Linked DNA regions of Chloroflexus aurantiacus J-10-fl. The protein of the gene in region 1 interacts with the protein of each later gene in a pairwise test. Links are inferred from orthologs where the notes say so. Each region holds a gene or a part of one and is shown in the gene's direction. Other genes may lie near its edges.

Region 1 (4,901 bases):
TGAAGAGTTTTACCTCGCCGGTGGCCGGTTAATCCCGTACAAACGGCTGGAACTGGCGATTGAGGCATTTAATCGTTTACGCTTGCCGCTAAAAATCTTCGGTGATGGCCGCGACCGCGCCCGGCTTGAGCGGATGGCCGGCCCGAACATCGAATTTTTGGGTTGGGTCGATGAAGCCACCCGCCTCGATCTGTTTGCCCGCTGCCGCGCCTTCATCTTCCCCGGCGAAGAAGATTTTGGTATTACACCGCTCGAAGTGCTGGCTGTAGGCCGACCGGTCATTGCCTACGCAGCCGGTGGTGCGCTGGAAACCCTGATCGAGGGTGTCACTGGTCGCTTTTTCTATCAGCCCACCGCTGCCGCTTTGGCCGCTGCCGTCGCCCTTTCGCGAACTGATACGATTGACCCGCTGGTACTCCGTCACCACGCCGAACAGTTTAGCCGCGAGCGTTTTCTCAACACCTTCCGCAACTTCGTCACCGAAGCATTGACGGCCCAGCGTGAAGGGCGGCTCTTCGAGTTTGAACAGAGCCTGACCGGCCAACGCTTACTGGCCGTCTGAGCGATTATTGTTATGTCTGCTAAATCACTTCATCTCGCACGATGCGGCAAAGTATAGTAAGATGGTGGCGAGAACAACAATGGGAATATTGCACGACTATGGAATTGACAACCCTTCTTCGCATTGTGCGCCGTTTCTGGCTGTTAATGCTCGTACCGGCGCTGATCGCCGGTGGGCTAAGCCTTTGGTTTGACCTGCAACAGCCACCCCGCTACACTGCCACTGCCCGGCTCTTGATTACCTATCCGGCGACAACAGCCACCGACTCGGCAGAAATCTGGCAGATAACCGAATATATTATCGACGATATGCCACAGGTGGTGAGCAGTGCCAGTTTTGCGGCAAAGGTTAGCCCACTGTTGGCGACACGCAACATCAACCTCACCCTGGCCGAGATTCAGCAAGGCTTGCGGATAAATCCGCTTCACCGCGCCGTAGACATCTCCGGCGAGGCATCGTCACCGGCTGCGGCACAGGCATTAGTCGAAGCGGCGATTACCGTGTTACAAACCGAAGGTCTGACATTCTGGGGTCGCACCGACACCCAACTGAGCGTGGTCGTTCTTGATGGTGTCGGCACCCCCCAACCGGCCACATCACTGCGCTCGGTAGTATTTGACGCTGCCTTGCGCACGGCGCTTGGTCTAATCGCCGGGTTCGCGCTGGCAGTTGCTGCTACTGTGCTCTACGAACGCAGGGAGAATCGATTATGGAAATCCGCGACTATGTAAATGTCCTGGTAAAACGCTGGTGGGTAATCGTTCTCACCGCCATCGCCGCCGTGGGCAGTGCCTATGTGATCAGCAAGTTACTCCCGCAAACCTATCGCTCGCAGGCGGTCTATCTGGCGCTGGCCAATCAGGCCGACAACGGCCTGAACATTGTGCTGCGCAATTCGATGAACAGCTACCGCGAGCTGGTGATGCAACCCAGCGTGCTCGACCAGATCAGCCAGCAGATCGGGCTTGACATCAGCGGTGAACGGTTAATGGAAGATGTCAACATCCAGCCGCGTCCTGACGAGCAGAAGATCGTGATCGAGGTCGATTTACCCCGTCTCGATCAATCGCAGGCGCTGGCCGATGCCGTGGGCGAACGGATCGTCGCCGAAGTAAATCGAATTAACGCAACCCTGGAAGGCACCGCTCGCATCAACGTAACCCGGATTCAGCCGGCGCGTCTGGTCGAGATTCGCCCCAACACCCGCATCAACATGCTGGCCGGAGCGATCCTCGGCCTGGTCTTAGGGATCGTCCTGGCCTTCGTGCTCGAATATCTCGACGACACCCTGAAAACGTCTGAAGATGTTGAGCGTTTTGTTGGGCTGCCCACACTCGGCGCTATTCCGCTTAGCGAACGGTAGTAACTCGTCAGTCCGGCCATCTTGTTGCGAGAGTGTAACCCGCGCTATGCATTGGGTTTGAAGGTAGGAGTCATGATCGTGACCTCGTCGTCTGAGCAGGTGCTGATTACCTTGCGCGAACCGGCGTCTGCCGCTGCGGAAGCATATCGCACCCTTCGTACCAATATTCTCTTTTCGAGTCTTGACAAACCAATTCACACTCTGTTGATCACATCAGCCGAACCGACCCCGGAAAAGAGTCTGACCGCAGCGAATCTGGCCGTCACGATGGCCCAGGCCGAACAGCGCGTGTTGCTGGTCGATTGCGATCTGCGCCAGCCGATGCTGCACACGATCTTTGGGCTGGCCAACGAGCAGGGACTGACCAGCGCCATCCTTGACCAGGAAGCACCGCTGGCGATCCAGCCTACTGAGGTGCCAGGGTTGAGCCTGCTCCCAAGTGGCCCGCTTCCACCCCGTCCTGCTGATCTCCTCGGTTCACGGCGTATGGAAGGGCTGTTGCACCGTCTGCGCCAGGCCGCCGACATTGTCATCTTCGACACCCCGCCGGTGCAGAACGTGACCGATGCGCTGGTGCTATCTACCCGTGTCGATGGGGTACTCCTGGTGGTGCAGGCCGGTCGCTCGCGCCGTGATCGCGTGCGCGAGGCCCGTCAAAAACTTGAGAAGGTGAAAGCCAACCTCCTCGGCGTTGTGCTTAGCAATGCTCGCCTGTGAGGTGTATCGCGACAGAAACATCGATACCGTCTCTACCGCGTGAACAGTCAGTATTCGTGCGAGGATGTATGCAACCAACCATTCTCGTTGTCGATGACGAAGCCAGTATTCGCAATGTCGCCAAAGCCTACCTCGAACACGCCGGGTACCGCGTCTTGTGTGCAACGACCGGCCCGGAAGGGTTGCAGATGGCGCTTGAAGAGCAACCTGATTTGATCGTTCTCGATCTGATGCTGCCCGGTATGGACGGCATGGAGATCACTGCCCGCCTGCGCGAGCGTTCAGATGTCTACATCCTGATGCTGACTGCACGGAGCGACGAGATGGATCGGGTTGCCGGCTTGCGCGTGGGCGCTGATGACTACCTTACCAAACCCTTCAGCCCACGCGAACTGGTGGCACGGGTAGAAGCTATTTTGCGCCGGCAACGCAACAAAACGGCCAAAAGCTCGCTGATGCGCTTTACGCATGTCGAAATTGACCCGGAAGCGCGCGAAGCCCGGGCCAATGGTCAACTGTTGGAGCTAACACCGACTGAATTCGATCTCTTGCTGGCCCTGGCCCGCAACCACAATCGTGTGCTCAGTCGCGAAGACCTGATTGAAAAGGTATGGGGTGCTGATTTCTTTGGCACCGACCGGGTTGTCGATGTGTATGTCAGTCAGCTTCGGCGCAAAATCGAGGCCATTACCGGCGAAAATGTTATTCGGACGGCACGCGGCGTTGGCTATCGCTTTGTTGATACACCGGCATAGCGGGGGTCAATGCGATAATGGTGAAGGTGGCAAGCCATGCGCTTCTGGCGGCAACTACGCTGGCAAATGATTGGCGCCCAAATGCTGGTGGTGGTGGTCGGAGTGGTGACACTCAACCTCACCGCCAATATACTGATTGAACAGAGCATCGCCCCCGACCAGGTTGCCACTGTACGTACTGCGGTCGTGCAGGCGCTGACGGTTGCCGCAGTGGCCGCAACCATTGCCGGTCTCACCACCAGTATTCTGCTGGTTCAGGTCATTTTGCGTTCGCTGCGCAGCATTGCCCGCAGTAGTCGCCGCATTGCTGCCGGACGCTACGACGAACGAGTTACGGTACCCGCCAGCGACGAACTACGTGCCGTTGCCGAGAGTTTCAACCAGATGGCCGAGGCACTGGAACAGATTGAACAACGGCGCATCACGATGATTGGCAACGTTGCCCACGAGCTACGCACACCGCTCGCCGGCATTGAAGGCTACCTCGAAGGGTTGATCGACGGCGTACTACCCAACACCGCCGATACGTTCCTCGACATGAAACAGGAAGTACGTCGTCTGCGCCGGCTGGTTGATGATCTTCAGACCCTCTCGCGAGTTGAAGCCGGTCAAATCGCACTCCACTTCACGACCTTCGATGTCAACGACGTCATCCGGCGGGTCGTGGCGCAAATTCAACCACAAGTGCTCGACAGTTGTCTCCAGGTACAGTTTGCCCCCGATCAGCAACCGATCCTGGTTCATGCCGATGCTGACCGCGTCGCCCAAATCCTGCTCAACCTGCTTGGCAATGCAGTACGCTACACCCCAGAAGGCGGTTGTATCACTGTGCGATCCGAACTCAACAACGACAACGTACAGGTCATCGTGGAAGACACCGGGATCGGGATTTCTGCCGAACACCTGCCCTTCATCTTTGAACGCTTCTACCGGGCCGACCCTTCACGTGCCCGTACCAGTGGCGGCAGTGGGATTGGTCTCACCATTGCCCGCCACCTGGCCTGGGCCATGGGTGGCGACATCAGCGCTGCCAGTGCCGGCATCGGCAAAGGAAGCACCTTCACGCTGACATTGCCGCGGGCAGGGTAGAACTTATCTCACAAAGCGGTGCGGTCGTGCTACCCGGCATCGCACAGGCGAATGAACGTCTGCCAATAAACAAAGACTGCCTGTCCTGCTCATAACCCATTTATGCAAGAGAGTCGCTCCGGTCGTTCCATCACACGCTGGATTGGTTGTCTTGCCCGCTTGTCATGTATGTGTCGCAGCGTTTGGAGTGCGGCAGCCATGCTGCCACGCCAGCCGTGCTCACGATCCGGCGTGTGTCACGACGTTTACCCTGCTGGTCATAGGGATGCTGTGTGTTATCGTCACATTCTGTAGTCTGTCAGTAATTGACAACTTCCAGTGTGTCTGAAGCGTCCTGCCACACTGAATATGACAACAACCCCACCTCACGTCGTTCCCCTTCCAACACAACAGGGGAAATACCTGGTATACACCA
Region 2 (4,691 bases), 130 kb from region 1 along the record:
AAGCACAATGTCAACGCCGGCATCTGCCCATGGCACAGCACCGGGATCGCGAATCTGACTGTAACCAACCGTTTTGTCATCGATCAGCAACTGATTGCCTTCACCGTGCACCTCAACCGACCATCGCCCCTGCGTCGAATCAAAGCTGAGGAGATGCGCTGCGGTAGCGGCATCACCGCCAACCTCGTTAATATGGACGATATCGAGTTCGGGCCATGCCCACGCCGCCCGCAGCGCGAGCCGTCCAATCCGCCCGAATCCGTTGATCCCTACGCGCACAGCCATGATATGCTCCTGATTTATATCATTCTGAATTGATGTAATTGTACGGGATGCCGGGACATCTGACAAGGGGATATTTGTACGCCTGTACGTGCCTGATAGAGGAGCTGATAGAGAAGCTACAGCGGGCTGGTTTCGTAAATCGGTCAGCCTGCTCTGGTGTGGAGTGCGGCTGGCCTGCTGCCACGAGCGCACCTGTAGCGCCCACCCCTGCCTCGCCGGTATGGAGTGCGGCTGGTCTGCTGCCACCTCCATCGCACTCACGGTCAGATGTGTGTTGTATCGTAGTGTTGCATGTGTCGCAGAGTTTGGAGTGCGGCAGCCATGCTGCCGCGAGGACATCGCTCGGAGGCACGAGGTCACCTGGAACGCCCGCCCATCCGAATATGGAGTGGCGGCAGCCATGCTGCCGCGCAGACATCGCTCGGATGCCCGCGGTCACCTGAAACGCCCACCCCTGCCTTGCCGATATGGAGTGCGGCAGCCATGCTGCCGCGCAGACATCGCTCGGATGCCCGCGGTCACCTGAAACGCCCACCCCTGCCTCGCCGATATGGAGTGCGGCAGCTCTTCATGCACCCTCGTCAACTCAGGTCTAACAATGGCTACCTTCTGGCACTGTTGTCGTTTTCAGACAAAATAGAGCGTACAAAAAGCGTTCACTATGCTATAATTGCAAACAATCATACGTTCTATCTGGTAGTATGACCATGAGTGATCTGATCAGTATAAAAGGTAGCCGCGACGGGCTACGACTTCGCTTAGATGCCAATGTTGCCTGGTCGGAATTGTTACACCGGCTCGATCTTCATCTGGGTGAACGTCAAAGCTTCTTTCACGGCGCCAACCTGGTGATCGATCTGGGTGAACGCGAAGTGTCGTCGGCACAATTGGATGAAATGTTAGCGCTCATCCGGCAGCACGGCGTGCAGGCCACAGCTATTGACTCAACGGAGCGTTCAACGCGGGCGGCTGCACGTTCGGTTGGTTTGACGGCACGACCGTTATCGCGTTCCCCTGAAGCAACACCGATGCCAGAGGCCGAAGCCTTACTGGTCATGCGTACATTACGATCAGGCCAGGTATTGCGTCATACCGGCCACATTACGCTGATCGGTGATGTCAATCCAGGCGGTGAGATTATTGCTGGCGGCAGCGTGGTGGTTTGGGGGCGGTTGCGTGGTCTGGTTCATGCCGGTGCGTTAGGTGATCGTAGCGCGATTATTTGTGCGCTTGAATTGCGCCCGACGCAATTGCGAATTGCCGATCTGATTGCACGCGCACCAGATCAACAGGCGTTGAGCCGGCCAGAGTTTGCGCGTGTGATTGCCGGCGAGATTATCGTTGATGGATGGGAAGCCTTCAAGCGCTAGTGGGGTACTATGGGGCGAGTCATAACCGTAACTTCGGGGAAAGGGGGCGTTGGCAAGACGACAACCACCGCCAATCTGGGTACGGCGCTGGCCATGCGTGGTGCCCGCGTTGCTGTGGTCGATGCCGACATTGGCCTGCGCAATCTTGATGTCGTCATGGGGCTGGAAAATCGCATCGTCTACGACCTGGTTGATGTGGTTGAGGGTCGTGCCCGTTTACGGCAGGCATTGATTAAAGATAAACGCCTGCCGGAATTGTGTTTGTTGCCGGCTGCACAGACACGTGATAAGGATGCGGTGAGTGCCCAACAAATGATCGATCTGACCCGTCAGTTACGGGCGGAGTTTGATTTTGTCTTGATTGATAGCCCGGCTGGTATCGAGGCTGGCTTTCGCAATGCTATCGCTGGTGCTGATGAGGTGATTATTGTTACGACGCCGGAGGTGTCGGCGGTACGCGATGCAGATCGAATTGTAGGTCTGATCGAGGCCGCCGAGAAAGGGCCGGCTTCGCTGATTATCAACCGCATCAAACCGCGTCTGGTGAGCCGTGGTGAGATGCTCTCGGTTGAGGATGTGCTGGAGCTACTGGCAATCTCGCTCCTGGGGATTGTTCCCGAAGATGAAACAATTGTGATTGCTACCAATCGCGGTGAGGCCGCAGTGTATGATCCAAACTCGCTGGCCGGTCGTGCTTATATTAACATTGCGCAACGGTTGGCCGGTGAGGATGTGCCGGTGATGGCGATTCCTGATCAACAAGGCATGCTTGATCGCCTGCTTAGTTTGTTCGGGCGGCGACGAACATAGACGAAAGGAGTGCCTGTGTCGTTTCTCAACGGCCTCTTCGGTCGAAAACGTGACTCCAGCGCCGAACTGGCCAAGCAACGGCTGTTGACGGTGCTGATCGACGACCGTTACAAATTGACACCGGAGATGATGGCGCAGATGAAAGCCGATCTGGCGGAAGTGCTAAAGCGCTACTTGCCGGCAATTGATGCTGAGCAGATCGAAGTCACCTTGAGTCGGGGTGAGGCTCACGATTTGCTCAAGGCTGATGTGCCGCTGCGCCGCGCAACCGATCATCCGCCGAACCGGTAGCTGTATCGTTCGCTGTTGCCGCTATAATACAGGGCGACGAATCACGCAATGGGTGGTTCGTTCGCCCTTTCGTGTCAGCGGAATCGAGGAAGAACACAATGGGACAGGAAGAGAGGCCTATTCGTTTTTCGTATCAGGCGAAATGGATTAGTAGTGCCCTGATCGTCGTCCTGACAATCTGGTTGTTGTTTGCAGTGACGCATATTTTGCCGCCATTTATTGGTGCGATCATCACTGCCTATCTGTTTAATCCATTGATTGGCTGGTTGCACCGCCGTACTCGTATCGGTCGTGCGATCTGGATTATCGTGCTCTACATTGTGGCGTTTTTCGTCCTGTATAGTCTGTTCACGGCACTCTGGCCACGGATTGTGCAGCAAAGCCGTGATCTGGCCGCTAACGCACCCGTGATCATCCGAGAATTGACGATCTTTTTTGAGCAAAATCAGACTATCGAAGTCGGTGATTTTGTGATTAGTCTGGCTCCGCTGGAAGCACAGGTTATCGGTTTAATTCGCGATGTGGCCGGTTGGTTGAGTGGAAATGTACCCAAGATCGTTTTTTCTGCCCTGGAAAGTGTGATTTATCTGTTGGTGTATCTGATCATTACGTTCTATCTGTTGTTGCAGGCACCCCAGTTGAAAGCCTGGTCACGGAGTCTCATTCCTGCACCTTACCGACGCGAAATAGGGCACCTCGGCTATCAGATTGATCGTGTCTTCAGCGCGTATATTCGCGGTCAGTTGATTTTGATCGTGATTATGTCGGTGTTGCTCTATATTCCACTTTCTATTTTGCAGGTACCATACGCGCTGGTGATAGCGGTTGCATCTGGGGTGTTGGAGATTTTGCCAATCATTGGGCCGTGGTCGGCTGCCGGCATCGCAATGACCGTAGCGCTCTTCCAGCCGGTGACGCCGTTTGGTCTTTCTAACGTCGCTCTGGCCGTGTTGCTCGGTATCATCTATTTTGTGTTGCGCCAGATCGAGGATCATTTTATCATTCCCAACGTGATGGGGCCGCTCGTCCGCCTGCATCCGGGTGTGGTCATCTTTGCGATTCTGGCCGGCGGTGCTCTGGCTGGTGCCTTCGGTCTCTTTATCTCAATTCCTATCGCAGCCGTTATTCGTATTCTGCTCAGTTATATCTATCGAAAATTGACCGATCAGCCCGAAACGCCATCTGATACCGATCAACCGCATACAGCGGCTCAGCAAGAAACGGTGACCGGTGAAGTGGCGCTCGGTTCACAGGGATAATCGTATGAAATATTGTTCGCTTGATCCAGACGTCGGTACCCTCTATCTCTACTTCACCGACATTGAAGAGGGGCAGGCGACGGCAGTAATGGAATACCCGGTTAGCCTGTTGCTTGATGCGCAAGGGGCAATCTTCGGTTGCCGACTCGATCTCGACGATGAGGTGATTCTTAGCCAGCTCGAACTGGTGCTGGAGGGGTCGTATAACTGGCTCGACGGGGAATATGGTCATCTCTACATTCGGATTGCCGATGAGGATCCGGTAGAGACGATCACGTTGAGCGAGACGGCCATCCTCGATCTTGATGATGATGATCTGGTGTTGGGGATTGAGCTGGCGTTGCCGGAAGAGTGGCGTACTCCCGAACGATTGCAACGGTTGACGCCGTTGATGGTGACATTCGACGATGAACCGGTTGACGGCGAAGGGCCGGTTGTGTTCACGCCGCCGGCAATCTCTGCCGATGATCTGCCTGATTCAGACGAAGAACCGGCAACGCCGGTTGCAGAAGAGCCGCTCCAATGGCGGTCGGGTTTTGTCGCGCTGGTCGGCAAGCCGAATGTCGGTAAGAGTACCCTGCTCAATGCATTGTTGGGTGAAAAAGTTGCTATCGTCTCACCCCGCCCGCAGACGACGCGCGTCCCGGTACGCGGTATTCTTTCACGACCGGGGGAG

The links.
Region 2: the proteins of CAUR_RS00545 (region 1) and minD interact in binary tests that used the Bacillus subtilis proteins (3 or more experiments, as listed by UniProt). The link is inferred for Chloroflexus aurantiacus J-10-fl from one-to-one orthologs.

Annotation. Positions count from the first base shown.
Region 1 is NC_010175.1:142,197-147,097, forward strand. Bases 858-3,819 are described here. They hold CAUR_RS00545 (CpsD/CapB family tyrosine-protein kinase), read left to right. Parts: upstream 858-1,997; coding sequence 1,998-2,642; downstream 2,643-3,819. Other genes in these bases: CAUR_RS00535 (YveK family protein), read left to right, coding at 858-1,293; CAUR_RS00540 (YveK family protein), read left to right, coding at 1,272-1,925; CAUR_RS00550 (response regulator transcription factor), read left to right, coding at 2,711-3,397; CAUR_RS00555 (sensor histidine kinase), read left to right, coding at 3,434-3,819. In the rest of the region: CAUR_RS00530 (glycosyltransferase), read left to right, coding at 1-562; more of CAUR_RS00535, read left to right, coding at 661-857; more of CAUR_RS00555, read left to right, coding at 3,820-4,486. UniProt on the Bacillus subtilis protein: May be involved in the regulation of capsular polysaccharide biosynthesis. Autophosphorylates in vitro. Phosphorylates and activates in vitro two UDP-glucose dehydrogenases, YwqF and TuaD, as well as the DNA-binding proteins Ssb and SsbB.
Region 2 is NC_010175.1:8,555-13,245, reverse strand. Bases 813-3,564 are described here. They hold minD (septum site-determining protein MinD), read left to right. Parts: upstream 813-1,664; coding sequence 1,665-2,465; downstream 2,466-3,564. Other genes in these bases: CAUR_RS00030 (AI-2E family transporter), read left to right, coding at 2,855-3,564; minE (cell division topological specificity factor MinE), read left to right, coding at 2,481-2,756; minC (septum site-determining protein MinC), read left to right, coding at 993-1,655. Outside these bases: CAUR_RS00050 (ArsJ-associated glyceraldehyde-3-phosphate dehydrogenase), read right to left, coding at 1-285; more of CAUR_RS00030, read left to right, coding at 3,565-4,015; GTPase Era, read left to right, coding at 4,020-4,691. UniProt on the Bacillus subtilis protein: ATPase required for the correct placement of the division site. Cell division inhibitors MinC and MinD act in concert to form an inhibitor capable of blocking formation of the polar Z ring septums.